Regions from separate parts of the Cytobacillus sp. Hz8 genome, predicted to be linked through region 2. Evidence: riboswitches for the same ligand, from Rfam matches in the RefSeq annotation. Region 2 holds a riboswitch; each other region holds the start of a gene.
What was found. A riboswitch is a leader RNA that binds a small molecule or an ion and turns the genes downstream of it on or off. The one in region 2 is predicted to bind cyclic di-GMP.
Positions count from the first base shown of each region.

Region 1: another riboswitch for cyclic di-GMP. It lies ahead of ACE38V_RS21200 (EAL domain-containing protein); the one in region 2 lies ahead of ACE38V_RS15970 (methyl-accepting chemotaxis protein).
Region 3: another riboswitch for cyclic di-GMP. It lies ahead of ACE38V_RS21015 (DNA-binding protein); the one in region 2 lies ahead of ACE38V_RS15970 (methyl-accepting chemotaxis protein).
Region 4: another riboswitch for cyclic di-GMP. It lies ahead of sinI (DNA-binding anti-repressor SinI); the one in region 2 lies ahead of ACE38V_RS15970 (methyl-accepting chemotaxis protein).

Region 1 covers NZ_JBHKFI010000025.1:47,385-54,993, forward strand. Annotated here, with positions in the region: gene ACE38V_RS21195 (S8 family serine peptidase) at 1-1,584, opposite strand, end outside; gene ACE38V_RS21200 (EAL domain-containing protein) at 2,018-4,936, opposite strand; cyclic di-GMP riboswitch class I at 5,137-5,222, opposite strand; gene ACE38V_RS21205 (helix-turn-helix domain-containing protein) at 5,804-6,151, opposite strand; gene sda (sporulation histidine kinase inhibitor Sda) at 7,335-7,472, shown strand; gene ACE38V_RS21215 (EAL domain-containing protein) at 7,521-7,609, shown strand, end outside.
Region 2 covers NZ_JBHKFI010000014.1:3,501-11,109, reverse strand. Annotated here, with positions in the region: gene ACE38V_RS15970 (methyl-accepting chemotaxis protein) at 186-2,165, opposite strand; cyclic di-GMP riboswitch class I at 2,301-2,404, opposite strand; gene ACE38V_RS15965 (Lon protease family protein) at 2,649-5,081, opposite strand; gene ACE38V_RS15960 (carboxymuconolactone decarboxylase family protein) at 5,460-5,777, opposite strand; gene ACE38V_RS15955 (50S ribosomal protein L25/general stress protein Ctc) at 6,134-6,721, opposite strand; gene ahpF (alkyl hydroperoxide reductase subunit F) at 7,087-7,609, opposite strand, start outside.
Region 3 covers NZ_JBHKFI010000025.1:742-8,350, reverse strand. Annotated here, with positions in the region: gene ACE38V_RS21030 (nucleobase:cation symporter-2 family protein) at 1-1,156, shown strand, start outside; gene ACE38V_RS21025 (ArsR/SmtB family transcription factor) at 1,825-2,148, opposite strand; gene ACE38V_RS21020 (SRPBCC family protein) at 2,149-2,568, opposite strand; cyclic di-GMP riboswitch class I at 2,776-2,867, shown strand; gene ACE38V_RS21015 (DNA-binding protein) at 2,989-3,564, shown strand; gene ACE38V_RS21010 (GntR family transcriptional regulator) at 3,837-4,580, shown strand; gene ACE38V_RS21005 (PTS sugar transporter subunit IIA) at 4,594-4,998, shown strand; gene ACE38V_RS21000 (PTS sugar transporter subunit IIB) at 4,998-5,480, shown strand; gene ACE38V_RS20995 (PTS mannose/fructose/sorbose/N-acetylgalactosamine transporter subunit IIC) at 5,513-6,319, shown strand; gene ACE38V_RS20990 (PTS system mannose/fructose/sorbose family transporter subunit IID) at 6,294-7,127, shown strand; gene ACE38V_RS20985 (SIS domain-containing protein) at 7,181-7,609, shown strand, end outside.
Region 4 covers NZ_JBHKFI010000013.1:99,797-107,405, forward strand. Annotated here, with positions in the region: gene ACE38V_RS15825 (HD-GYP domain-containing protein) at 200-1,204, opposite strand; gene map (type I methionyl aminopeptidase) at 1,313-2,059, opposite strand; gene ACE38V_RS15835 (helix-turn-helix domain-containing protein) at 2,384-2,704, shown strand; gene sinI (DNA-binding anti-repressor SinI) at 2,810-2,944, opposite strand; cyclic di-GMP riboswitch class I at 2,977-3,076, opposite strand; gene ACE38V_RS15845 (MDR family MFS transporter) at 3,569-4,789, opposite strand; gene motB (flagellar motor protein MotB) at 4,949-5,737, opposite strand; gene motA (flagellar motor stator protein MotA) at 5,730-6,527, opposite strand; gene ACE38V_RS15860 (hypothetical protein) at 6,808-6,963, shown strand; gene ACE38V_RS15865 (YbjQ family protein) at 7,103-7,423, shown strand.

The DNA.
Region 1 (7,609 bases), on a different contig from region 2:
GGAGAAGGTATCGCCTAAAAAGACATTTGCTGGTCCAGTACCCGTGTTGTTATGGATGATCGCTGCAATAGCTCCCGCTTTCTTCGCAGCAGCGATTTTTTCAACGAAAGGAATCGAACCGCGCGAGATTAGGGCCACTTTTCCCTGAACATCAAGCCCATCGTAATCTTTCTCTTCCCCCAGCCCTGGAATCGCCACTACATCATAAGTCCCTGATAAGGTATCCCCAGGATTTGTTTTAAATTTCCATCCCATCAGGTTTAAATGATAGGCGACGGGATCTTTTCCCTCTACGGTTACAGTTGCATCCCCAGCCATCGTTGTTTCAGGTACCGTGGAGTTACCGACAGAGATAGCAAAAGCTGCCGTCCCCGGATTTCCAATCGTTCCCCGATTCGGACCGCTGTTTCCTGTAGCAATCACCGCTGCCGTCCCAGCAAGCGCGGCGTTATTAATAGCAATAGAATCTGAGGAGGTTTGATTATTGCTCGTATCCCCAAGTGATAGATTAATAATATCTATATCTTCTTGCACGGCTTTATCAATCCCAGCAATTACTCCTGAATTCGAGCCGGACCCATATGCCCCTAATACCCGATAGGCATAGAGTTCTACTTTCGGAGCAAGACCTTTAATTCCATATGGATTTTTCCCTTGTGCTGCAATCGTACCAGCGACATGGGTTCCATGCTGAGTATAGAAGGATTCCCCGTCTGCATTAAACTCAGGCCGATTCGCTGGACGATCAAGTGGAGAAGTCTCATAAGGATCATCATCTGCCCTCGGACGATCATAACCCGTATTTTGGTTGATAAAATTATATCCGCCCTTATATACCCCTTCAAATTCCGGATGATCATAATCAATGCCCGTATCGAGAACTGCAACCTTTACATTCTGCCCTTCATAGCCTAATTTCCAAACGGATGGGACCTCTAAATGAGGGCCACTTACATTCATCGTCGGAGAATATGTATCATCCTTAGATGATTTTCCTAAGGCATGCACCTCTGAATCCGGTTCGACTCTTACTACTCCATCAACAGCTAAAAGCTTATCTAAATCACCGACCTTCACAGTCATGGCCATACCATTAAAGGCATAGTTATACCGGAAACCATCCTTCGCTTTAATTCCTTTGGCACTTAAATTCTTTTTAAACGTATTCTGCTGCAAATTAACTTTATCTGCGACACTCTTTTCCATGTTTTTTGTAAAAGCTTTCCCTTTTACAAGATTAATTCCCTTCGCCAATGCCACAGGCTTTTCAGATAATTCCACAATGACGTTAACCTCTTCGTCTCCCTTCATGTTATGGAGATCCGGGTGTAGGATTGGCCCAGCCTTTAAAGCAGCTGTCTGCTCGGCAATCGCCCTTTTCATCTGTGTAAGTGCTTCTCTACTTAGCTGATTTTTTGGCGTTTCATCCTTTGTCTGAGCTTGAATGGCCAATGTGTCAGAAAGCAATTGTTCATGATTTTGTGCCTTCGCCTCTGCAATTCCCGTCGTTGGCAGCAATAATGAAAAAATAATCGCGGCAATAAGGAAACTACTTAAATACTTACGGATCCCTTTAGATTTCATGCCCTTCCTCCTCTTCTTATGCCTTTATGGAATAAATAGATGCACCTGATTTTGCTGATTTTTGAAATAAGCTCATATTGTTTTCCCCCTTTGTTATTCCGAAATCTTTTTAAGATGCTTGAGAAAGTGAATCCATTCAGTTCAGGAACAATTCAAGATATTCTATTGGGGGATGATTTTATGCTGAGGCGAAAGTCACTTCTCTACCTCAGGGCTTTTCAATAATTCTTCTATTCAAAATAAATTGCGTTTGGAATATTGATAGAGAAATAAGAGAGGGCACAAACACTAACAAATGATTTGAAGGATAGAAAAGAAAAAACTGGAAAAATTCTTTGCAGAGAATAAAGACTTTTCCCCTACAAGAGACTTTTCCAGTATTCATTAAAAGAATAACCTTGTGAAACAAGATTATCCGGCTAGGGGTAGGAACCTAAAAATACTCTTTTTTAGAACCTTGGAAGAAGCTGCAGCTTGGTAAGATTGAGTTGGATCTTAGTTGAAGGGTTAATTGATTTAATATAGCTGCGAATTGGTTTTTCTCACTTACGCTCATACTGAATTTAAAACCATATTGGAATAGTCCATCGACTTCTTCCTTCCACACATTTCTCCCTATAAAACTCATTTCTTTATCTAAAATAGTGGTGGTAAATTGCAATATAAGATCATGTTGGATAGGCAAATTGATACTTGAGAGATATTTCAAGCCTCCGAGACTAATATCTTCAATAAGAGACTTAGACTTCCCTAATTGAAGATTCTTGTTTTTGAATTTAATGACGATCATATCCGCGCTTAATGGGAAAACAAACCCTAAGCGATAATATTTCCGCCGATTTTCTACTGAATGTGTGGATCTTTTCGTTGGCAGCGCCTGGATGATTCCTTTTCGCAGGAATTTCTTAAATTGATCTGCCTTTACCGGTTTGCTAAAAATATACCCTTGAATCTGCGCACATTCCTGTTGAAGAAGAAAGTTTAGCTGTTGCTGATTCTCAACCCCTTCCGCAACAACCTTCATATTCAATTCCTTCGATAAAAATAATGCGCTTTTAATGATGCCTTCATTCTTAGTATTTAGCCCAATCCCATCAATAAATGATTTATCTATTTTCAGCGTATCAATATCAAGCTTCATTAAATACGATAAGGAAGAATAGCCCGTTCCGAAATCATCCAAAGCAAATTTCACCCCAAACTCCTTTAATCTTGAAATAATTGACTTCGTAGACTCTAAGTTTTTTATAAACGCATACTCCGTCAATTCGAATTCTATTAAACTTGGATCAATGCCAGCCGATTTTATGATTTCTTGAACGTCCTCAACAAAATTTACTTTCAATAGGCGTTTCGGTGATAGATTAACAGAGATAGGAACAACTGGAACCCCTTCTTCCTTCCAGGCTTTTAGCAGGAGGCATACCTTCTGCAGCACTAAATCGCCCATTTTAAAAACCATCCCATTTTCTTCAGCTAATGGAATAAATTCATTCGGCGAAACAATCCCCCAATCTGGGTGCTCCCAACGAATAAGAGCCTCTGCCCCTTCAATCCTTCCTGATCTCGTATCGACCTTTGGCTGATATTCAATATAAAATTCATGGTTGAAAATAGCCTTGCGCATATCCCTTTCCAATTGAAATAACCGGAAGGATTCAATGCTCATAGAAGAGGAGAAGACTTGCCAATCATTGCGGCCCAATTCTTTCACCTTCTTTAAAGCTTGGATTGCCTTTTTTAAAAGAGTATAGGAATCCGTTCCATCAATTGGATAGGAGCTAATTCCAATACTTACTGTAGTAAACAGCTCATACTCATCGACAAAAAATGGGAGTTCCATCTCTTTGATAATCTTTCTCGCCACCTCGAGTGTTTCCTCCACCTGGTGATTGGCTTCGATGCAAATCACAAACTCATCTCCTGCAATTCGCGCAAGGAAGCTTCTTTTGTCTAAAAGCTGATTTAAACGCTTCGAAAAAGATATAAGCAATCGATCCCCAATTTCCCCGCCAAGTGTGTCATTAATATAATTGAACCGATCTAAATCTAAATAAAATACCGCAAAAGATTTATGGTCTTTTTTTGATTGATTAATTCGTTGATCTAAAATCTGATAAAAATAATTTCTATTTGGTAGCCTTGTTAAATAATCATAATCAACTAAATTCGTGTAGACTTCAACACTCTCTTTTTCTCTTGTAATATCCTGAACGATTCCATCCATGCGGATAAGATTTCTGTCATCATCAAGATATGGTATCGTTTGTAAAGAAATCCATTTTGTCCTTCCATTCTTATCGATGATCCGTAATTGTTGATTGATCTCTTCCCCATCCTTTAATTTCTTTCTCCCCTCCTCAATAATTGACCGATCCTTGGGGTGAACCATCTCAATCAATTGAGCAGGATTTTCATTTAGAATACTGGGAGAAACACCAATAATCTCTTGAACTCCTTTAGAATAAAAAGTAAAGTGAGAATCCCTGCGATCAATAGACCAAATGCCTGCATGAAGATGATTAGCAACGGACAAAAACTGCTCCCTGCTTTCAGCTAATCGGTTCTCCATTTCTTTCTTTTCAGTGATATCCTGAATCACTCCGATCACTTTAGCCACTTGTCCCACTTCGTCAAACAGAGCATCAAAGCATATTAAAATCATCCTCTCTTCTCCATCCATACGAATTATTCGGTGCTCCAAATGATAATTATGATGGGATTCAACCAATTGTTTCAATCCCATGTCATACTTCTCTACATCTTGAGGATGGACAAAGCTCCGGACCGTATCAAGCTTGGGAACAAAATTTGAATCATTAATTCCAAAAATGTCGTAAACCTGCTTGGACCAAATTGCCTGCTGACTCGCCACATCGTATTCAAAGCTGCCAATGCTTGAAATTCTTTCTGCCTGTTCTAAGCTGTTAAACACCCTTCCAAGCTTATTCTCATAATCTTTTAAAGTTGTTTGATCTTGACATACAGCAAAAACAACCTCCGTTTCATCCTCTTTCATGCTAGGAATGAGTGATAGTTCAACAGGAAATGACTGGCCATTTTTGTGTAAAAGGGTAGATTCAAACACGGTGGGAATTCCGTTTAGCGCATTATGAAAATGATACTGAAAAAGATCGGAATCTCCATCCGGGAACCATTTGTTTTTTAAACGCACTACGTCATTCAAACTGTATCCAAGCAGCTCCTTCAGCTTTTGATTAATTGAAATAATCTGCTTGTCTAAATTAAATACAAAAATAGGCTGAGGATTACGAATAAATAATGCTCTGAAGATACCTGAATCATTGGCTTGCAGAGACTGATTTTTAAAAAACTTGTCTAAGAATTCCATACTTTCTTCCTTCCCATAAAAATTTGATTAAATATGAAAAAGGTTTCCAGCACATCTGTGTTTTTAATACGAGATGTTTCTTATCAAATTGTCTCTAATAGATTCATCGCAAATCCGCCATTTCCCCAAAGAAATTAAAAAAGCACTCTTTTCTGAGAGTGCCAAGAATCATAACATATTATTCGATCCTCATGTTTGAATATGGCGGCCCGACTATCATCGTCATAAAGACATTAGACTCGAAGCTTTGCGTCCTTACGTTTCCATAAGTTTGCCTTTTTCATTTTCCTAGTCAAATTTTACTATATTTCAATATTATTTAAAAGAAAATGACGGTCCCCTTTGATAAAAATTATTATTTGAAAAGACGAACCATAGAGCTGAACAAGCTACATATATACGTCAGGATTAAATAACATTATTAACATCCCCTGTAACAGCAGGAAAGGCCGGAACAGCTCACATAAACGATAATAATGGAGATTATTCGGTAAGCGAAGTCGTTTCCATTGCTAAAAGCTTAATTGGTATCCCCTACCTCTATGGTGAAACAACCAAAAATGGGTTCGACTGCAGTGGCTTTGTCTAGCCCATGCCATTCTTCCTCGCAAAAAAATAGGAGAGAGGCTGGTAACCTCTCCCCTACTATTAAAATGACAACATTATTCAACCCAATCGAACCACATTTCCCATACTATTTTACGAAATCAAAGAATGTACTCTTAAAACGATTGAAAATAATATGTAAAATCGAAACGAAATTCATCAATTTAATGTTATGCAATTGGTTGTTTCCAAAATTCGATTTCATGTTCGAGAAAATAGGCCTCCATTTTCGCTTTCTTGCCTCTTATAAGTTATTATCCATTAATTTTTTCTTGCAATACTAAAATTTACATACTCCAAAATAAATTCTTTTTCACTCTGGCTTAATTTAAGATTTAATTCCGTTAGATCCCAACTAGAATGAAATAATTTTTGTTCCTGTTTGAAAGCTTCATTTGTATCACCTTTAACAATCCAATCGACTGTTACATGAAGAGATTCACTTAAGGATAATAGAATCTCAGCTGAGGGGTTCGTCTCTCCGTTCACAATTTTACTGACTGTACTTTTAGATAAGCCGCTTATTGAAACCAAGTCCTTCTGCTTTAACCCCAGTTCATTCATTCTTTCTTTCACTCTATCTCCAATATCTTTCCGAATATGTCTCATAGGCAACAACATTTCCTTACACATTTTTCTATTAAGCCGAAGTTTCTTATTTTAAACAAAAACCATTGACTGGTTTCCAATAATGGATTATTATGGAGTAGGAATACGGGACTATTTCAAAAACAAAAAATATTAAAATAAATAGATGCATTTGTTTTTCTTTCAAAATAAATGGTTAAGATGGAGGCCTAATACACCAAATTAATTTATGCTGTTCATGAAATGTCGAATTTTGTTATATCCCTTGTTTAAGAGACTATTAAGGATAGAACAAAATAGCTTGGCGTTTTTTTGCTTTCAAAAAGAACTGAATAAATATTTATGCATTTTTACGAATATTTATGCATAGCAAGATTTTATCAAAGAACGACCTAAACGAATAGAAAAACCATGATATCTAACAAAAATGAGGTCAAGAATTTCGAAGATAGCGATATCACTTATTTTGAAGAAAACAGACGCCCTCATATTCGTACTCCTTTCAATTATATTAGGAAATACAGAGTCTAAGGATTTTTTTGATTAAAAAAAATATGTGAAGGATATCGACATATTTTATCTAAAAAATGGGTTAAATATTGTTTTTTCATTTATACAAGACACCATCTTCAGTGACATAACTTGTTTTCTAGATCTATCTAGAGGATTTCAGCATGATTTCAATTTATAAAAAACGCACGCTATGATAAAGAAACTCTTTTCAGAAGTGCAGCATAAAGAGAAACAGCAGAGAATACCATCCACTAACCTCCTCTTAGGTTTATATTGAATTCGCATGTTCCTCTATTTTCCAACAAGCTATTTTGAAGATATTTCATACTCTTTTCAACATAATTTTCGATTGTTACACCACTATAATATGGTGAATCCTATTAACTTTTAGTACTAAATGAATAACAGGAAATTAACATAGTTTCAATTGTAATTATATACTAAAATGCCCAATAATATAACAATTTAACGGTCATATTATACTATTTCCTTTAAAAATATTATTTCAAAATATTGTCCCTTATGTGATTATTTTCATCACATTTAATTGTCTTTTAGTATTTTTCTATATCTTTTTATCTATTATTCGATTTTCTTGATTATGGAATTTAATTGATTGTTTAAAACAACCTAGAAGCTAATCATTATTTTAATCTAATGTTTGAGTAAGGTGATTGTATTGTCTAGTTTAATGATTCTTTCTGATGAGGAACTAGTGGAAGTATACCATAAAGGGATATCCCTAAAATTAGATCCTCTATTCATTAAGTTGATTGAAAAGGAATTAATAAAAAGAGGAATCAAACTAAAAGTAAAAGTCAAGTTATGATCATGCTCACCCTATTATTTTCCTAGCATAGAAAGGAGAAAAGTTGATTTGCTGAAACAGGCTCACTATCTAGAAGACAAAATATTGTTTAATGAATATCAACCTCTCATTAATTCAAGTAATGATTCCATTTTTGC
Region 2 (7,609 bases):
CACAGGAATAACTGTGTATATCCTGCGTTTTGAATAAGGGTTATATTCTTCCTTTTTATTCAGAAAATTGAATCTTTTTTTGGCTTAAATGTTGAAATTCCTCCATACAAAAAAGCATACCAGGAAATTTAAGCAAATTAATTTCCCAGTATGCTTTTCTTCTATATTATTAATCACATAATCTTTTAGATCTTAAATTTCGTTAACAATTCTTGTAAATCCTGTGCCAATTTGCTCAAGGACTCGGTAGAGGTTGAAATTTCTTCAATGGAAGCTAATTGCTCCTCAGAAGCTGCCACTACATTTTGTGAGCCAGCCGATGCATCCTTAGCGATGGAAGCTAGTTGCTCAATTGTCGCTGTAACTTGTTGTGTATTGGCTGATATTTGTTCAGAGGTGGCTGATACTTCTTGGATTTGTGCACCAACATAGGCTATAGCCTTTGTAATTTGTTGAAAAGCTTCACCTGTCTGATCAATAATATTTCTCCCTGACGTTACTTCCCTAACACTTCCAAGCATCTCGTTATTAGCCATTTCCGTATCATTTTTAATTCCATTGATTAATGTAACAATTTGTGCTGCTGAGTCACGAGATTGTTCCGCTAATTTTCTAACCTCATCTGCTACCACAGCAAATCCCTTTCCATGCTCACCAGCCCTAGCTGCTTCAATCGCAGCATTTAAAGCTAGCAGATTGGTTTGATCAGCAATACTTGTGATGACTTCAATGATTTTACTGATTTCTTGAGATCGTTCAATTAATTGGAAAATGGCCGCCGTTGTGTTTTCAGTTGCTAAACTAATAGACTCCATTTGAAGCATGGCTTTTTGGATCAATTCATTTCCTTGCTCAGATAATGCAGTCGTTTTCTCTGCTGAATCTCTAACTGATGAAGAGGATTCAGCGATTCTTTGCATTCCTTGGGAAACCTCCTCCATCGCCAAAGAGCTCTCTTCTGAACTAATCACTTGACTCTCTGCTCCTTCAGCAACTGTTTGTATATCAGAAGCAATCTGATTGGTGGCTTGAGTGGTTTGTTCCGTTGTAGCATATAGCTCCTCAGATGCAGCCGCCACTTGTCCAGCACTGCTATTAATTTCCGTAATCAAATGGCGAAGATTTTCTGACATCTCATTGAAGGCACCTGCAAGTTCGCCAATCTCATCATTTGTTTCAATCTTAATTTCGTCTGTTAAGTCGCCGCCGCTTATCGCTAATGCCTGATGTTTTAATTTTTTCAACGGAGAGATAATAGATTTTGTGATTAGATAAATAGCTATTGCCCCAATGATCAGCGCAATGGCCATAATGAGAATGGTATGGTTAAGAATAGGTGAAGCTTTTTGGCTTACTTCAGAAGAATCAATCATTCCTCCAATTTTCCACCCCGTTAATGAATTGGTCTTAAAGCTCATGATTTTGTCGAAGCGTTTTTTATCTGTATAATTAAAATGTCCTGTTTCTTGCTTAAACATTTTATCAACATAGTTTTCTTTTGCTTCGCTTCCACCTTTCTGCGTTGGGTGAGAAACATATTTTTTATCTACATCAATTAAAAACGCGAAACCATGGTTACCGATTTTTACTTGATTCGTTAATTTTTGAATATAACCTAAAGAGATATCGACTGCAACAACCCCTGAACCATCCTTTGTAGATTGCGAAAGGGTTAACACCATTTTTCCTGTGTTTGCATCTGCATAGGGGGACGAGATAACAATTTCCCCTTTTTTTGCCATTGCTGCACGGTACCAATCTCTCACTCTTGGATCATACCCTGCTTTAGTTTCCATTTCAGGTTTTCGGATAAATTGGCCTGTTTCAGTACCAACATAAATCATCTCGACTTCAGGGTGCAGCTTCGTATATTGCTCAAAGGTTGTGGTTAATTCTTGCAAACTCTCTTTTTGATAAGTTTGGCTTGTAATTTTTTGAGCAAAATACCCGACATCATTCATTTTTGGCTGAATGGTATTATCAATGGTTGAATTTAGCAAACTTAAACTTTCTCCAAATCCATTAAGCATTTCCTCTTGAATAGCATCCTTTGCCGATAAAAAGGAAAGATATCCAATCGAAATTGTAGGAACTATTAAAATTATAGCAAAGGACAAAATCAATTTCGTCTTCATATGCTTAAAATATCTTAAGATGTTTTTCATTATTTCAACTTACCTTTCTTTTTGTATATTTTTATTTTTAAAACTGGTTAATCCCTATTAATCCTCTCCTTTACCCAATGATTGAGCAATTTTCCCATAAAAAAACTATTCTACACAAGATAAAATAGCCAAATAATTGGCAACCGGGCGATCTTAGTTCTTTGAGCTCTTGTGTCCCATAAACCGTAGACCCTTGGCTCCTGAGTCCTATCCTTTCGAATAGTTTGCCTTTATACATTTGTTTTCCAATGAATCTTAATGCTAAATTTGTCGAAAAATGCCGACTAAGATTTTATCATATCCACTTTTGGTATTTTATTCAAGCAATTTATTATTCATTTCACATTTTTGTAATAAGAAAACCTTGCTAGGATTTTATCCCAACAAGGTTTTCGCAAATTATATAAATAATGAATGATCTTATCTATTTTTGCAACTCTCTCCATTTCCTTATTGCTTCAAGACTCTTTTTTACCTTAGATATTAGTTCTTAAGTTTGTTAGCCATTTCAAACATTTTCGTAAATCGATTTTCTACTTTCGCAAAAATGGTTCCCTCTGGATATTGCCCTTTTTCATTTCGAATATTGCCAGCATCTACGCCAGTCAATATTTCAATACCTTCTGCAATATGACTAACTGCCCAAATATGGAAGTGCCCTTCTTTAATCGCTTCGACTACTTCCGTTTCCAGCATCAAATTTTGGATATTTTGCTTTGGAATTATAACACCTTGTTTGCCAGTCAAAGCACGACTTTTACAAATATGGTAAAAACCCTCGATTTTTTCATTTACTCCACCAATTGGCTGAATTTCTCCCCATTGATTAACGGAACCTGTTACGGCAATCCCTTGGTAAATCGGGACTTCTGCTAAGGAAGAGAGCAACACATATAATTCTGTGCTTGAAGCGCTGTCACCATCAATGGAATTATAGGTTTGTTCAAAGGTAATGCTTGCTGATAATGGAATTGGCCGGTTTTTCGCAAATTCTCCAGAGAGGAACCCTGTTAAAATCATCATGCCTTTATTATGAATTTGCCCGCTGAGCATCGCTTCTCGTTCAATATTCATAATTCCGTTTTTACCGACATAGGTTTGTGCGGTGATCTTCGTTGGAATTCCAAATATAGAATCTCTGGTTCCCATTACAGCTAAGCCATTGATTTGTCCAATCCGATATCCATCGGTTTCTAACATGATTGTGCCGTTTCGAATCATTTCTCGATATTGCTCTACGATATGATTGGATCGATGTGCTTTTTCTGAAAGAGCTTTTTCGACATGCCGATCATCTACAACGGATTCATGCTCTAGTTTCGCCCAATAACTTGATTCCACCAAAACCTTTGTTATCTCTTGAAAATCTGTAGAAAGTTTAGATTGCTCCTCTACTAACCGGGATCCATAATCAATAACTTTTGCAATGGCGCGACGATGGAAGGGAAGAAGCCCCTCCTTATCCACATAATTTTTGACAAAGCGTGCTAATTTCCAGCTATTTTCTTGATCCTTTTTCATGATTGCCACAAATTCTACTTTTACCTTGAAAAGCTTATGAAAATCTTCATCATATGCAGAAAGAAAATCGTATAAATAGTAAGAACCAATAATTATCACTTTAAGATTTAACGGAATCGGCTCTGGTCTATTCCCATTAGAGGGAATAACACCATTCATCTCATTCAAATTTTCAATTTGAATACTTCCTGTTTGCAAAGCCATTTTTAACCGCATCCATACTTGCGGCTGCTGCAACAATTCTGTCGCTTGGAGAATTAAATATCCCCCATTTGCCAAATGAAGGGCTCCAGGTTTAATTAAAGTAAAATTCGTAGTCCAGCTGCCAAGCGAACCTTGATATTCAACCTTGCCAAATAAATTATAATAAGTCGGATTCGTTTCATAGATCACGGGAGCCCCTGCGAGATTTTTATTGTTCACAAATAAATTCACCGTGTATCGATGATGAAAATGTTCATTGGAACCACCCATAAGCGCCTTCATGATATTCTCTTGACCATTATTATTCGTATCTAGAAAAAAGGTATAATGCGATACGACATCATGAAAATAGGATTCTAAATACTCGATTACCTTTTTGTTTTCTTGATACTTATCGCGAAAAGGACTAAAAAGATCCTTAATCGAATTAGCCGCAACCTCCATCATAAATTGATTGACCTTTTTCTTAAGCAGTTCTTCGATTTTTAAAGATTGATAGACGGTCTCATCAATTTTTTGGCCTACTATCTTTTCACAATTCTTCATCATTTCCTTATCCGTCTCAGATAATTTTTCAAACTCCTCTACAGCAAGTGGTCTACCATTAAAGAGCGGGACAAGTTCAATCCCTTCCGGTGTCCGTTCAACCTTCATATGCTGTTGAAGTGCAAATTCATCTGTCTCCTGCCAAATTGCTTCAACTCTAGCACGGAAATCTTCAATAATCTTCCGCTTGTCCTTTTCAAATACCTCACTTGAAAAAGTAGAACGGATTTGTCTTTCAATATCGATTAATAGTATCTCAATTTCCTGTTGAAACTTCTGCCCTGTTCCTGCTGGAAAGTCAATAACCAATGGCATATCCGGGTTTTCAAAATTATACACATAGCAAATATCCTTTGGGACTGCCCGTTCTTTCGCTTGTTTGGTCACACTATCAAGCGTATAAGTCAAACGTCCAGTACCTGCAGTCCCAACTACAAATAAGTTATAGCCTGTTTGCTCAACGGAAAGCCCAAATTCCATCGCTTTTTCCGCACGCTTCTGTCCGATCATTTCATTTGAAACATGTTCCAGATCATCTGTTGTTTGAAACGAAAAATGATTGGCATCAAATTCTGAGCGCAATTCTGAAACAGGGACTCGATAAATGGATAGGACATTTTTGTATTCTTCCTCATTCACTTTCATTCACACTCTTTTCTCTTAATCGATTATGAGTCTCAACCTCTCTAGCATCTCTTATCTATGTGAAATGGACTTTTGAAAATATTTATCTACTTAAATTTTATCAAAATTTTACAAAAATAGTTTAATAAATATTTTAAAAATAGTGAATATATTCTATAATCTCATCAAAATAAGGCAATGGCTAAAATGCTTTGCCCTATTCCTGATCTTTTCCTAGTAAATTAACTCTTTTTCTTCGCCCCAAAAAGATCTTTACAAATTTCTACTAAGAGCAACAAAGATTATGACCAAAATTAAAAAAGGATACCATTCTAAAATAAAGAATGGGACGATTCTAAAGCTTCATCTAAAAAGAAGCACAAGAATCGTCCCCTATTTTCACTCTTCATCAAATGCCCCTAATGCAATGGGCAGAGCTTTAATTACCTGATTTCCTACTGCTGGAAGCCCAAGTAGAACGGCACTTTTTATGTCATCCCTCGTTGCTCCGTATTCTTTTGCACTTTTCACATGAAATGGGAGCCCACTTTCAAACCCTACAGCAGCCATTACTGCAATATAAGCAATCTCTTCCGTTCGTTTATCTAGACTACTCGCCTGATCCAGTTTTCGAACAGCCTCCATCCAAGCATGAGAATGTTCAGTAGCCTCATTCAAAAAAACCTGAAATGCATTGCTTACAGCTTTCTCACCCATACTATCTTCTCCTTTTTTTAGCCTATTTATCCTTCTAAGCTGGAAGGTTTGCTAGCAATCCCCTTGCGACATTGCGTGCAGCATACAGATTAATAGAGTAGGTACTTAAAGATAAATTTTGTGTTTCTTATAAATGGAGAATGCAAATCATATTATTCTCTATTACTATTTAAGAATACACCTACACAGCGAATTAGTAAAAAAACCATTCTCACCAAAATTGGCTCGAATGGTTCCTTTTATAAACTTTAATAAGCCTTCTAAACTAAATCCCCGCTCTATAACACAATGACTATTCTAAATCATTTTGTCTTATATTTATCCATTTTAAGGTTTTTATTTCTCGACAACTTTTTTTAGGCAAGCTCTTCGCTTTCACTATCTTCTTCAACAAATCCTGAAGGAATGACGGAAGCAATGACCTCATCATCATCATGTTTCATTACAATATGACTATATTTATTTCTAATCGCGGCAATATTAATAGTATGACCGACATCGAGGTCAGTAATATCAACTTCAATTTCTTCAGGAATATCTTTAGGTTTAGCTGTAATATTTAACTCGTGAAGAGATTGTTGAAGGATTCCTCCATGTTCAATCCCTTTTGAAGTTCCTAGCAGTTCAACATGTACCTTTGCATGAATTTCAGAAGACATATTAACTTGTAAAAAATCAGCATGAAGAATTTTATGATTAATTGGATCAGCTTGATAGTCTTCTAGAATAACATCCTGTGTCTTTCCTTTAACCTTCAAAGATATAATTCCATTCCTTCCATGCTCCCCGATAATTTTAAGCAAATCTACACCTTTTACAGCAATAGACTTACTTGCCTCATGCTTTCCATAAACAACTGCTGGAATATCCCCTACTTTTCTTAATTTTGTTAAAGCAGACTTTCTAAAATCTTTGCGTTCCTCAGCCACTAACGTATTATTCATGGCTATTCACCTTCCTGATACATAAGAATTTTAGACATAGGTATAAAATTTCTTTCTAATATAGGAATGTCTAAGAATAATAATTAACATTTTTAAACTTAATTATTATATATATAAATATCCGTTTTAGCAAATATTTCGCATTATTAATTATTCATGCTCCCCGCATAGGGTCTCGCTTTTTACATTTTTGACTGCAAAATTCTAATTAAAGAATAGTTTTTTCGAAACCATCTACGGGATGTTAAAGTCTGCATAACTAAAAAAGTCGCTAAACTATCTTTAGATAGTTTAGCGACTTTTATTACCACATAATAATTATTTGAAAATATAAGCAGCTAAAGCACAACATCGCTTTTTAATCACTAATTTCGAATTAGATAATCGAATGCACCTAATGCGGCGGTTGCTCCGGAACCCATTGAAATAATGATTTGTTTATATGGGCTATTTGTACAATCCCCTGCTGCAAAGACTCCAGGCAAGCTTGTTGCACCGTGATTGTCAACCACGATTTCACCCATGCGATTACGTTCAATCGTTTCGCCTAACCAATCCGTATTTGGAACAAGACCAATTTGGACAAATACACCAGCTAATTCAACATGGTGCTCTTCCCCAGTTTTACGATCAACATAGGTAATTCCATTTACTTTATCTGTACCAGTAATTTCCTTTGTTTGAGCATTTTTCACAACAGTGACATTTGGAAGGCTGTATAAACGTTCCTGTAGAACTGAATCTGCTTTAAGCTCTGGTGCAAATTCAATGACAGTAACATGATTTACGACACCTGCAAGGTCAATTGCCGCCTCAATTCCAGAATTACCACCGCCGATAACCGCAACACTCTTGCCAGCAAACAACGGACCATCACAATGTGGGCAA
Region 3 (7,609 bases), on a different contig from region 2:
TGGAATCGCCACGATTTTACAAGTATGGCGCAATAAATTTTTCGGCATTGGACTTCCGGTCGTTTTAGGATGTACTTTCACAGCTGTTGGTCCAATGATTGCCATTGGCGGTAAATACGGTCTTTCTGCTATCTACGGCTCGATTTTAATTTCAGGAATATTTGTTGTCTTAATTGCGAAATACTTTTCTAAGCTCGTAAAATTTTTCCCACCAATCGTAACAGGATCCGTGGTAACGATTATCGGAATTACCTTAATCCCTGTCGCTATGAATGATATGGCTGGCGGTCAAGGAGCCCCGGATTTCGGCTCCATGAGCAATATTGCTTTAGCATTTGGAACTTTATTTATTATTATTGTGCTTTATCGCTTTTTTGATGGTTTTATTCGTTCCATTTCCATCTTGCTTGGACTTTTAGCAGGAACCCTCATCGCCTTTTTCATGGGGAAAGTGGATTTTTCATCTGTTCTCGATGCGTCATGGTTCCATATGGTAAGACCATTCTATTTCGGGACACCAACATTCGAAATCACCCCCATTATCACAATGGTTCTTGTGGCATTAGTTAGCTTAGTAGAATCTACCGGTGTGTATTTTGCCTTAGGAGATATTTGTGAAAAAGAAGTCAATGAGAAGGACTTAGCAAACGGCTATCGTGCAGAGGGTCTTGCTAGCATTTTCGGAGCACTCTTTAATTCCTTTCCGTACACAACCTATTCACAAAACGTCGGACTTCTGCAATTGACGGGCGTTAAAGCAAAGAGCGTCATCTACACGATGGGTGGAATCCTCATTTTACTAGGATTTATTCCAAAAATTGGCGCTCTCACAACTGTTATTCCATCCTCTGTTCTGGGTGGAGCGATGGTCGCCATGTTCGGCATGGTTGTCGCCTACGGAATCAAAATGCTTAGTCAAGTTGATTTCTCATCACAAGAAAATCTATTAATCATTGCTTGCTCCGTCGGCATGGGCCTTGGCGTCACCGTCGTCCCTGACTTATTCCACGGAATGCCTGCAAGCATCCGCATCCTAACAGATAACGGAATCGTTGCCGGCAGCCTAACCGCTATCGTTTTAAATGTTATTTTCAATGTTTTTAAAACCAATAAACAAGGAAATTCCGTTGCGGTAAAGGGACAGCGGGTTTCTTGATCAGTTGAATAAAGGGTACGCGCACGTTGGGGACTCTCCTAATCTAGGAGGGTCTCTTTTTTTGTTAGGAAAGGTTTTAGTGGGGAAATGTGTATGTTTTTTGAAAAAGTTGAGAGCGGAAAAGTTACGATTGATAAAACCGTTTTCTCCACAATTATGCAATTTAAAAAAACGCTGTTTTCTTAAAGATTGTTGTTTTTTGAAACAATATTTCAAACTCTTTTGAAGCATCTAACTTAGACTGGACTGCTTTGGCAGCACTTTCGGATTCAATGGTGTTGCTATTTATCTAAATAGAAGGCGTGGATCTGATTATTCGCGAAAATCGAATTTTATTCGCGAAATCCAAAGTTTATTCGCGATTTCGAAAAAATGCTCGCGATATTCATGAAATGCTCGCGAAAAATTTAGGCTGTTTGCGAAAAATCGAATTTACTCGCGAAAAGGAGGCAACATTATTTTTCAGGTCACCAATCCTAAGCTCAATTAGCTTACAATTCCCATATCTATGCTCAGATGAATAGGCTCCCGAATCTGTCAATTTATCCAGCGGTGTCTGAAGGAGACTCTAACCTAATTTATTCAAGAGCAACAAAGTATACGAAAAGAGCTTAAAAAAAGAGGAGTGATGATTCATCACTCCTCTAACCTATCCAATTTCACTACACTCATTTTCCATCATCATTCTCCACAATATGTTTAAGCATGGACAATTTATTATTCCAAAATTGCTCGTAGTAGGAAAGCCATTGCTTCAGTTCCGTTAACGGTTCGGGATGAAGTAGATAAATCTTTTCCCGCCCTACTTTTTGGCCTTTTACCAATTCAGCCTCTGAAAGAATTTGCAGATGCTTGACAATGGCGGTACGGCTCATAGAAAAATGAGAAGTGATTTCGGATATCGGTAATGCTTTTTGAGAAAGCAGCTGGAGAACTTCCCTGCGAGTGGGGTCAGCAATCGCTTGAAACACATCATGCTTGATGGCTGACACTTATCCTTCCACAACCTTTCGCAGTGCAACATGAACAATCTTCTCCCAACCGCCATTCATATTATTGCGAACATCAATCGTTTTGAGGTTAGCCTTTGGAATCATGGCATCTGGTTCTTTCCAGCCACCATGAATTACGGTAAATTCCGTTTTATCTCCTAGATCTTTTAATAAGAATGAAACAACCCAGCCATCTGTATCCCATGAAAAGGAAAGCTTGTTTGGTTCATCGATTTCTAATACCTTACATGGAGATGGACCAAAAGGGGATTGAATATGAAATTCGTATCCTTCCGTTGCCACAAAATCATTCGGCATGAACCATGACTCGATTGCCTTAGAAGTGGAAACCGTGTTCCATACTTTTTGAATGGGTGCTTCTAAGACGATTGTTTGTTTAATATCTTGTACAGTTTCCATAGATAATCTCCTTTATTGTGAGGTAAAATGAAACTATTTGGTGTTACTTTTGGTATCATATAACACCATTTGTTTATATGTCAAATAAAATCCCGTTAAATAGAACCATTATTTTGTAAAAAAATGGTCGATATGTCCTAATTTTGCTGTAATTTGTTGAATTTTGTAAAAAAAAAGGTTAACATTACTTATGTTTAAAGATTGAATAAATGATAAAGGCAAACTATTCCGAAAGGATAGGACGCAAAGCTCGTGGGTCTAAGGTATTTACTTGAAACTATGATCGCCAGGTTACCATGATGAGTAAATCGATTATACTTCAATTTGGCTATTCTATTCTATTAGAATGGCCTTTTTTATTGTGCCCATGTTGTGACAAATCATTTCTTTTGAATTTTATTAACGAAAGGATTGGCTAGATTGAAAAAGGCGTGGAACAGTGAGGAAATTGATTATTTAAAGGAATACATAGGAATGCATAAACTAACAACAATCGCTAAAAATATGAATCGTTCCTATGAGTCAGTAAGGATTAAGATGAATCGTTTAGGAATATCTAATACGAAAGCACAAACAGGATTGCTAACAATTGGAGAGTTAGCTACCTGTTTGAATATAGATAGGACGATTATCAAAGGATGGATTGAACGGCATGGGTTGCTATGTGTGAAAAAAGTGACTAGAAAGTCAAAGTGTTTTTATTTTATCGAAACAGCATATTTTTGGGATTGGGCTGAACAGCATAAAGATAAAGTCCAGTTTTCGAAAATTGAATCATACACCTTACTGCCTGAGCCTGATTGGGTTGCAGTTGAAAGGGAAAAAGAAATACAGAATCAAATTGTTAAAAAGCGGCCTTATAAGACTTGGACCCTTAAAGATGAAAAGCAGATTATATGTTTGCGGAATAGGGGCTTAACTTATGCTGAAATTGGAGAAGCAATGAATCGAAGCGCAATTAGTATTGCGCGTAGAATCAAAAGAATTTCAAATTAATTCTTAATACTAGGGAACGAGAAGATAAAAATTATGATTTATAAATAAGATACATATTTCGGAAATAAAAAAAACATATGAAAAAAAGTGGCAGGCACCGATCTAATTTATTGAATGGTGTCTGTCACTTTTATGTCAATATTTTTAGAAAAAAAGCGCTTGCAATAGTCAAAAAAATTAGTTATCTTAAAGCTATAACTTAACGTGTTAACCGGTTATGACGTTATAGTTATAACATAAAAAGGCTAATAAATTCGTTAAGGAGTGAAAAAATGAGTGTTCCCAAATACCTCATAATCATCAACGATATAAAGGAACAAATCAACAAAGGTGTTTTTAAACCAGGAGAAAAAATTTATTCGGAAGGGGAGTTGAAGCAAAAGTACAATGTCAGTAATACGACAGTTGTCCGTGCATTACAGGAATTAGTGAGAGATGGTATGGTAAACCGGATTCAAGGGAAGGGCACCTATGTTAGTAAATCAATCCTGAATAAAGAAGTGATTTTTAACGAGTATTCCCATTTCCCTAATAATGAATCGAGGAGTTTTAATTCTAAGGATAAGCTATGTGATGAGAGGACCGAGGTTATTTCTATTAATGAAATAAGAGATGAGCGAATTGCTAAAAAGCTCCAAATTTCATCGGATCAGGAAATTATTCACTTTGAAAGGATTCGTTATGTTGATGACATACCTTGGGCAATCCAAAATAACTACATTTCAAAGGATTGGTTAATGAATGTAGACCTTTCAAATTATGAAAAATTTTCATCGCTATCAGAAAGAATCAATGAAATTTGTGGGGTCAATATTCTAAATGAAGCTATGAAAGAGACAATTAAGGTCAAATTCCCTGTGTCAGAGAATATCAGTGGAAAATTACAACTTGAAAATAGTCCAGTCTACCGAATTGAACGCATCACGTTTGTTGCTGATCATACCCCTTTTGAATATGTTGATAGTTATGTTCGTCATAATTACTACTTCATTGAAATCGAAAAGAAAAAGCAATAAAAGGAGCAAAAATATGCAGTTTATTATAGCCTCCCATGGCCGGTATGCGATTGAAGCAAGAAATAGCTGTCAAATGATTACTGGTCTAACGGAAAAAATCCATCCTATTGCTTTTACTGAGAGCATGGGCTTGGAGGATGTTGTATGTCAATATGAAGAACTTATTAAAAAGTACACCGATGACAGCATAACCATAATTGTTGACATTTTAGGCGGCACCCCATGTAATGCTGCAATTATTGTTGCAAACAAATATGAAAACATCACGATTGTAGCAGGATTATCATTAGCTATACTAATACCTCTTAGTCTAGGCGAAAGTCTTGAAGAGACGATTTTGAGTATGAAAGAAAATACGAAAATAGTAACCACTGAAAAAAGTCTTTTACAAAATGAAGATGGAGAGGAAGAGGATTGATGGCGAAGAGCGGAATCGTTCACGTTAGGGTTGATGAAAGAATGATTCATGGGCAGGTTGCTACGATGTGGACTAATTCAATAAAGGCAACACGCATTATGATCGTTGATGATGCAGTAGTCAAAAATGATATGGAGAAAATGGCTCTAAAGACTGCTGTTCCCTCAGGTGTAAAGTTAAGTATCTTAACTGCAGCAGGAGCTATTAGAAATATTTTAGCGGAGAAATACACAGATCAAAGAGTATTTTTGATCGTTAAATCCCCTGCAGCTTTACGCGCATTAGTGGAAGGCGGAGTTGAATTACCTCAAATTAATGTTGGAAATATGTCTACAAAATCAGGATCAAAGAAAGTCAAAAAGTCAGTAAGTGTAACGGATAAAGATATTGAAGACTTTAAATTTTTGGCAGAGAAGGGTATTAAAATCACCGCACAAATGGTCCCATCCGAAGACTCAATGGATTTTATGAAGCTTATCTAAGATGGAAAGAAACCTAGACTGGGGGAATAATAATGGATTTAGCAGTTTGGCAAATTATAATATTAGTGATTTTAGCTTTTTTCTCCATCCTTGATTCTCTAACACTAAATATTGGGTGTCAATATCCCGTTATAATTGGCACATTCACTGGTCTAATAATGGGCGACATTACTCTTGGATTAGCCATTGGTGCGACATTGCAATTGATGGTTCTTGGTGTAGGTACTTATGGAGGCGCTTCCATACCGGATTTCACTACCGGGGCCATCGTGGGTACTGCATTTGCGGCAATGTCACATCAAAATGCAGAATTCGCCATCGGAATTGCTGTTCCAGTAGGACTACTTATGGTTCAATTAGATGTTTTGGCTCGTTTTACAAATACATTCTTTCTCCATCGTGTCGATAAAAATATAGCTATGAATAATATCGCAGGTGTAAGACGAAATGTCCTGTTAGGTGCACTGCCTTGGGGGCTTTCCCGTGCGATTCCGGTTTTCATTATGCTCGTTTTTGGTAAAAAAATTGTGGATTTTATCGTAAACGAAATGCCTGATTGGCTTATGGGAGGTTTAAAAGTATCAGGCGGAATTTTACCGGTAGTCGGGATTGCCATTTTACTAAGATATTTACCAACCAACAAATTTGTTGCGTATCTCATTATTGGTTTTGTAGCAGCAGCTTATTTGAAAGTTCCGATGCTTGGTGTTGCATTAATCGGTTTAGCTCTTGCCATTATTTTCTTTAAACAAAACTTCAACAAACAAGTGGTATTAGCTGGAAACTCTACTACAAATATGATGGGAGTGGAAAATGAGGATGGAGAATATGAAGACTGAAACTGAAAACATGAATCCCGGCATCCTAAGTAAACGAGATTTACTTGCAGCAAATATTCGCTGGCTCTTATGCAGTCAAATCTGTTGGAATTATGAACGTATGATGTCTACTGGTTATCTTTATAGTATTTTGCCAACCTTGAAGAAGCTATACAAAAAAGATGAGGATCTTAAAGAAATGATGGACATGCACAATCAATTCTTTAATACAAACCCTATGGTGGGTGGACTTATTCTTGGGATGGATATGGCGATTGAGGAACGAGAACAAAAAGCATCTAAAGAAGTGGTTGCGGGGTTAAAAACCGGATTAATGGGACCATTTGCAGGAGTAGGAGATACTATTTTCGGAGTAATTATTCCAACCATTTTTGGTTCTATTGCTTCTTATATGGCTCTAAAAGGAAATGGGACAGGAGTATTAATTTGGGTCCTTGTTAATATCTTGATTGTAGGTCTTCGCTTTACGCTGCTTCCTATTGGATATAAACAAGGCGCTAAATTAGTTAATGAATTTGCCAATCGGTTAAATGCATTAACAGAAGCAGCTGTGTTGCTCGGAATTACAGTCGTAGGTGCTCTGATCCCAACAGTGGTTAACGCAAAGGTACCTTTAGTCTATAAATCTGGGGAAGTCTCTTTGAAAATTCAAGACATGTTGGATCAAATCATGCCATCACTTGTACCGATTTTGTTAGTCGGCTTGATTTATATGTTGCTTGGTAGGAAAAAGATGAATTCAACAAAGGCAATCCTATTTGTAATGGTATTAGGTATCGTTTTATATAATCTAAAGATTTTAGGATAAAAGGTTAGTCAATCATCTAGTAAGAAACTACAAAATGTATGGAGGGCAAAATCATGGGACTAGAATTTTTCGACAAAGCACGAGAATTAACAGATAAATTAGAGAGAACTCAAGCAGAAAATATTCATAAGGCGGCACAGATTGTTGCAGAGGGAATTATGAATGGAGGAATCACGCAAGCTTTTGGCAGCGGACATTCCTATGCAGCAGCAATTGAAGTAAGTGGAAGAGCGGGAGGGTTAATTTCATCAAAGGTAATTATGGATCCTGCAGGTGGTATGTATGAATCTGTAGAAGGAGTTGGAACACTTTTAACTCATCGTCTTCAAATTAAACCTAATGATGTTTTCTTTCTAATTTCAAACTCCGGTCGTAATCCGATGGGAATTGAATTAGCGAAATGGATAAAAGACCATGGGAATAAATTAATTGTTGTAACTGCACTGGAAGCTTCAAAAAAATCAACATCCCGTCATTCAAGT
Region 4 (7,609 bases), on a different contig from region 2:
TGATTTTTCTAAGGGCTGAAGCCCAAAGAAAAATCTTATTTCACTTATCGGACCTTTACGGACAGTTGATCTCCCACTTATCTTCTTCGTATTCTCAGAATCTTGAAGTGGGAGTCTTACTGTCCGTTAAGAGTGGGATAAACAATGAAATGAATATCAATGAGAAAAGTCCGCATATATTTGCGGACTTTTCTCATAATCACTCATCACTCGTCATGTCCGTTTCTCGATCCATCACCTTTGAAATCAGCAAAGTAAGATGATTAGCAAGAGAAATCTCTTCTTCAGTATCGAGATAACGAATATATGGTCTTTGAAGATTATCGACAATTCTTGTGACAATGGCTTTGCGATTATTATTCAGTATCACGCCTGTCCCTGGTATATACAATGGAATCCCCTGTATAAAATGCTGCACCAGATCTGGTGCAAAGATAGAGCCGCTTTTTGTCATAATATATTCCATAGCAACATGCGGTGGGAGGCCTTCCTTTGAAATGGAATTTTCATAGATGTTCGCTATCGCACATATTTGCGCAAATAAATGAATTTGTTCCCCTATTAGACCTCTTGGCGTTCCAGATCCATCAACCGCCTCATGATGCTGAAAGCTGACATGAGCAGACAATAAATTAATTTCACGAATTCTGCGCAGGAATTCAAAGCCAACTCGCGGATGATCTTCCTCAACATCTGTTAATAATTTTCCAATATCATGTAACAATGCACCGAAGGCCAGATCCTTTAATTGAAGTTGATGAATATTCATTTTTTTTGCAAGCATTAATGAGATTAGGGCTACATTGACCGCATGCGCATACATTCTAAGTTCTTCCGCAAGTGAGCTTGAAGGCACTAAAAACAAAGCTTTTCTCTTTCCCACCTCATCTACAAGGTGAACCACAAGCCTATGGAGCTCCCGTAACGGCAGCTCCCCCTTCGTTGCTACACTTTTAAAAGCGGCTTCAATTATCTCAATTGCATCCATCCATGTTGGAACATCCACCATTTCTTCCATCGTAATTCCATATGAGACAGCATCTTCAACGAATAAATAGCGGATATCCATCGCTTTCAATCGATCTAAATAAATCGGATGAATTTGCCTGCCCGCAGCAAGCAATACCCTTCTATATTTATCAAAAACGGGTCGTGCTAACTGCATTAGCTTAGGATTATATTCTTCAATAGTTATTAATCTCATTTGTGACTCCTCTTCATTCAATAAAAGAAAATCAAAATAGCGGAAATTCTTTTGATTTTCTTCCTAAACCTATTTTATCCTTCATACAGTTAGCCAAAAGTCGCCATTTTATTGTTCCGTTAGGATGACCGGACCTTCTTTGGTAATCGCGATCGTATGTTCATACTGTGCAGAATTCTTTCCATCAATGGTTCTTGCTGTCCATCCGTTATCATCCATTTTGGATTGATATCTTCCCACATTGACCATTGGTTCAATCGTAAAGACCATTCCTTCTTTTATTCTTGGGCCTTTTCCCGGAAGTCCATAATGTGGCACATCTGGTTTTTCATGGATCACCGCTCCAATTCCATGTCCAATAAAATCACGTACCACCGAAAACCCTTCGCCTTCTACATAGGTTTGAATCGCATGTCCGATATCCCCAATACGATTTCCAACCTGCGCTTGTTCAATTCCTTTATATAAAGCATTCTTTGTTACGTCTAGTAAAGTTTTCGCTTCTTCTGAAACCTCACCAACTGCATAAGACCAAGCAGAATCAGCTAGGGCTCCATTCAAATTTACGACCATATCAACAGTAACAATATCCCCTTCTTTTAATGACTGTTTTCGAGGAAAGCCATGACAAATTTCATCATTAACGCTTGCACATGTCGCATACTTGTAGCCATTATAGCCTTTTTGCTCTGGTGTAGCACCGTGTTCAGCCAAAAAATGATCAACAAATTGGTCAATTTCCCAGGTAGTGACTCCTGGTTTTATCAATTTGGCTATTTCTCTATGACATGCCGCTAATAGCTCTCCTGCCTCTTTCATTTTCTCTATTTCACGATCAGATTTTAATACAATCATTTTGACTCCTGCCTTTCCTACCATCTAAATAAAATGACTTATTCGTTCATCTCTCATATATATATTATCGTTGATGGAGGAGATTATCAAAAAAATTGTCACTCTGCATAAAGAACCCCTGGTAAAGAAGGGTTTGACATGAATTCACCATCAAATCACATATTTATCATTCCAATAGAATAAATTCACAAACTTTTGATAACTATTCAAACAAAAGAGTTTACAATTATGATAAAATTTTTAATATCTTGTTCTAAATATAAAACATTTTAACAAAATTTGTTATATTTAAGTTAACATTATTAATAAGGTGAGTGAACGTAAATGATTGGTGAACGTGTGAAAAATCTCCGCCTTGAAAAGAAAATGTCCATGACCGAATTAGCTGAACAAGCGGGAGTTGCAAAATCCTATTTAAGTTCTCTAGAAAGAAACTTACAAACAAATCCTTCCATCCAGTTCCTTGAAAAAATTGCTGCTGTTCTTAAGGTTCCAGTTGACCAATTAATTCATGAAAAGCCCGATGAAGAGGAATTGGATTCTGAATGGATAAGAATTGTAAAGGAAGCCATGGATTCGGGGGTTACAAAAGAGCAATTTCGTGAATACCTGGAGTTTAATAAATGGAGAATGAAAAATCAATAATGAAAAGACCTGTTCAATTCAGGTCTTTTTGAATTCCATATCAAAATTTTACTTAAATATAAAACCCTAATACAATATTTATTTTTAGATTCATCTCAACTGGTCTTAAACCATTTCATCCTCTTTATTTTTTCTTAAAAAAGAAAGAATCTCATCTTTATTCATCCCAAGCTTTTTCGCCTCAAATATTAATTCTACCCACTCGAAATCCAACTCTTCGGTGGAAATACTCTTATTCATCACTCTTCTCCCCCAAAAATACTTATCGTATTTCAGATAATCCAGCCATCATAGCATCCATGATCTCAAGTCATGTACCTTAGACCTGTGACTTTGCGTCCTAATTTTTCAATTAGTTTGCCCTTTTCTGAGACTTCAAGTATAGATTTTTTGTGCTATTCCTAAATCATAATCGGTTTTAAATAAAAAATGTGTAACTACTTGTCATCCTTCTTTTGCTTTTCATTGATTATTTCCAACATTCCCCGTCAATCCTCTACATTTAAGGAATTTATTTCCTCTAACCATTATGCAGTCGACATAAAACAATGTCGAATTATATCGTGATTAATTTGTCAATATTTATTTTGACAAATTTGTGAATATTATTTGTCAATTCTGTGACGTTTCGCATATAATAATAACAAGAATTGATTTGGAAATTTTTATCTATTCTGGTAGGAGGGATATGAATGACGTTTTTTCATGTTTTAAATTTTGTTGTCCCGATCGGTTTTATTGCATTTGCTGGATTTATGCTTGATCGTATGTGTAAACCAAATGAAAAAAATCAAAATACTGAATGAAATTTTTGGAAACGCTTTCTATTTATTTTAAAAGAGGATGATTAACCATCACCCTCTTTTAAGCATTTTCTTTATACACAGGAGCCATTACTTTTACATATTCCTGATTTCCATAATGGAAAAAGAGGACACTTCCAAAGGTAATAATAGCAATGATAATAAATAGCAACGAGCCACCGGTATGACTCAACAAATATCCTCCAAGAATAGGACCAAGAAAATGTCCAATTTTCCGAAATTGTCCTGCCCCAAAATAGGTTCCTCTTAACTGTTCTTCAGCTAATTGATCAATTAAAAGACTATTAGAAGGGAATACAAGAATCTCTCCTAAAGTTAAAATCAGAATTGCTACAACCGCCGTAACCCAGCCTGAAACAAAGCTAAAGCTGAATAATCCAAGTGCCATCAAGATCGCTCCAGCCATCATCACCTGCATAGGTCGAAATTTTTCAGCTAAATGACTGATTGGCATTTGCAGAACAACAACCGTTACGGCATTTATGGATAACAATGCGGAATAAATAAATACTCCGTTTTGAATGCTGCTTCCTAAATACTGTGGCAATGTTGATTCTATTTGGGCATAGCCCGCATTGATTAATATGACACCTAATATTAAATAGCGAAGAGCTTTATCCTTTCGAATAATCAAAAAGGCATCGGCTATGCGCACTTGATGCTTACTTTGATTGTGATTTGAGATTTTTAACTGCTTCATAATAATCGTAAGGACAATGGCATAGATAAGATACATCGTTCCGGTAATGAGAAATGTTGATTTTGCCGAGGTTGAGGCTAGGTATGCACCTAATAACGGACCTACAGATGCACCAATATTAATAGCTGTATATCGCATCGAATAGGCCTTCATACGTTTTTTTGTCTCTGTTAAATCCGCCATCAGAGCTTGGGATGTTGGCTCAAAGAATGAATTACAGAGTCCGTTTAAAGCATTTAATAGGATAAATACGATGGGATCCTTCGCTATCATAAAACCATAGAATACGAATGCCCAGACAAATAGAGCGGATAGCATAATCGGTTTTCTTCCGAAACGATCGGATAAATGCCCACCAATAAAGCCCCCTATAGTAGCCATTAATGGGCTCATCCCAACTGTTAAGCCAATGACAATGGGATGCAAATGCAAATTCTTTGATAAGTAGATGGATAGAAATGGTAGCGTCATAAAGGAAGCCCCTCTTGCTAACACCGTTCCGATTAACAATACCCAGACAATCGGATGAAATTGAGCTACATAGTTTTTTATTCGATTCATCTTATGCCTCCTCTTTAGATTGACCTCAGAATAATACCAAATATTTCTTGATTAACAAAATATTTTGACTTGTTTGTTTTATCATAAAAAAACAGGCTATCCTCCAAAGTGTCCCATCCTATAATGGTATAAGAACACAGTGGATGTAGATAACCTGTTTTACTGTTGAGTATTTGTGCTAGCACCCTTTGGTAAAATAAGAATTTCTACCCTTCTATTCTTTGCTCTTCCCTTTGCTGTTTTATTGGAAGCAATAGGTTGAAATTCTCCAAAGCCCTTCGCACTAAACAATTGAGGATCAAGCTTATCATTTTCTAAAACAATTTTCATGAAGTTAACGGCACGCATGACGCTGAGTTCCCAGTTTGAATCATACTTTGAATTACTAATGGGAATGTTATCAGTATGCCCGCTTATGATGACACTCCGTGGAATATCCATAACTAAAAGATCAGATATTTCCTTCGCCATCTTAATATCCTGTTTCCTGACTTCCGCGCTCCCTGATGCAAATAATACATTGCTGCGAATTGAAACTAACAATCCTTCACCGGATAATGAAGTCGCCAGTTTATTCTCCAGATGATTTTTTTCTATATAATTATTAACTCTTCGTTGAACCTCGCTCAAAGACTGTTGTTCCGATTGCTGTTGCTTATTCTTGTCGCCCTCCTTATTATCATTCTCTCCTTTATCCTGATACTCATCAAGAGATTGAGAATTCTTTTGGGGCATTGGACTTGGAAAATCCATAATTCCCGTTCCCGAAGAAAAGACCTGATTAAAAGCAGAAGAAATTTCCTGGAATTTTTGCGCATCAACTGAACTTGAGGCAAACAAAACGATAAACAGGGCTAAAAGAAGCGTAAGCAAGTCGGCATATGGAAGCAGCCAATCTTCACCTAAATGCTCATCATGGTCGTCCTTTTTCTTTTTCTTTCTACTCATCCTTCTTCACTTCACCTTCTTCAAGGAATTTTTTCCTTTCATTTGCAGGTAAGTAAGAAGCAAGTTTTTGCTCAATAACCCTTGGAGCTTCTCCTTCAAGAATGGACAAAATGCCTTCAATCATCATATGTTTAATTTTTGCTTCCTGCTTTGATTTTCTTTTTAATTTATTAGCAAATGGATGCCAAAGTACATATCCAGTGAAAATACCGAGTAATGTTGCTATAAACGCAGCGCTGATGGCATGTCCTAAAGTATCTGTGTCTGCCATATTTCCTAATGCAGCGATTAACCCAACAACTGCTCCAAGTACTCCAAGTGTTGGTGCATAAGTTCCAGCTTGAGAAAAAATCAAGGCACCCGATTGATGTCTTTCTTCCATTGCATCTATTTCTTCTGTCAACACATCCCGAATATAGTCAGCACTTTGGCCATCAACGGCAAGGGACAAGCCATTTTTTAAAAACTCATCTTCAATTTCATTTGTTTTCACTTCTAACGCAAGCAAGCCTTCCTTTCTTGCAAGCTGAGCCCAATCTGAAAACATTTTAATTAGTTCTGTAGTAGGAATTAATTTTTGTTCTTTAAAGACAATGGCAAATAGTTTTGGCACCTTTTTAATTTCATTCGTTGGAAAAGCAATTGTTACGGCAGCGGCAGTCCCCGCTATAATAATTAGAATCGCAGCTGGATTTGTCACAACAACAGTTGGACTAACCCCTTTTAAAAACATCCCATATCCAATTCCTATTAGAGCTAAAATAATACCAATTATCGAAGTTTTATCCATATATAGTCACCTATCTCTACTTTTGAAGTTTAAGGAAATTATCACTCTATTACTTTATAATAGTCTATCATTTGAAAGGTTTTCAATGATTAATAGACTTCTTATTATTTATTTCGACAAAAATCTATAAATATTGAAGCATTATTTTACATTTTATTTTGGCATTTCGACCAAATTCCCCCTTCAATTGAACAAAAAGTGGTAATTTGCCTCAACCAAAAAGGAATACATAGAAAATTTCTTTTTTGAAAAAATAAAAAAGTGAAAGGAGCGTGTGAACATGGGTCGCGGTAAGCATCTGAATCACAAGAAAAAAAGTCACCCAGGTGAGTTCCCCCAAAATACTCTTGTTGAACGCCATACCACGGAAGCACAAGAAGATGAAGAATTACTCGTCACTCAAGAAGCTTTTAAAAATCGAATAAACGAAGAGTAGCATGATCTCCTAATGAAGGCTGACCCTCTCGATATGGTTAGCCTTTCTCTTCTTTATAAGATTGACTAACTTTTTGAATTGAAACCTTTTTCTCCGCTACTCGTAGATTAATCATTCAAAAAATAGAGGAGGATTTTCTATGGTTATTACGACCACTTCTACATTGCAAGGCAAGGAGATTGAACGATATATTAGTGTAGTTTCCGGAGAAGCTATTATGGGAGCCAATGTTGTCAGAGATTTCCTAGCAAGTGTAACCGATATAATTGGCGGTCGCAGCAGTGCGTATGAAAATAAATTAGCAGAAGGACGAGAAATTGCCCTTCGAGAAATGCAAGACAAGGCAAGCAGACTAGGAGCAAATGCCGTAATCGGTGTAGATTTAGACTTTGAGACCCTTCGCGAAGGCATGATGATGTGTATTGCAACAGGAACTGCAGTATATGTAAAGGATTTGTAGGATATTTGGAAGAGGCAGACTTTTTAGACTGTCTCTTTTTGATTCTTTGCGTATTGTTATATAAAAAATTGCGTAAGTTTTCTTATCTATTTATTCGTGATTTCTCCCTGATACTCGCGTGTTCACCCTTTATTCCACAACTTCGCTTCGTTGTTCACATTTTACCTTTTTCACGCGATTCCGTTC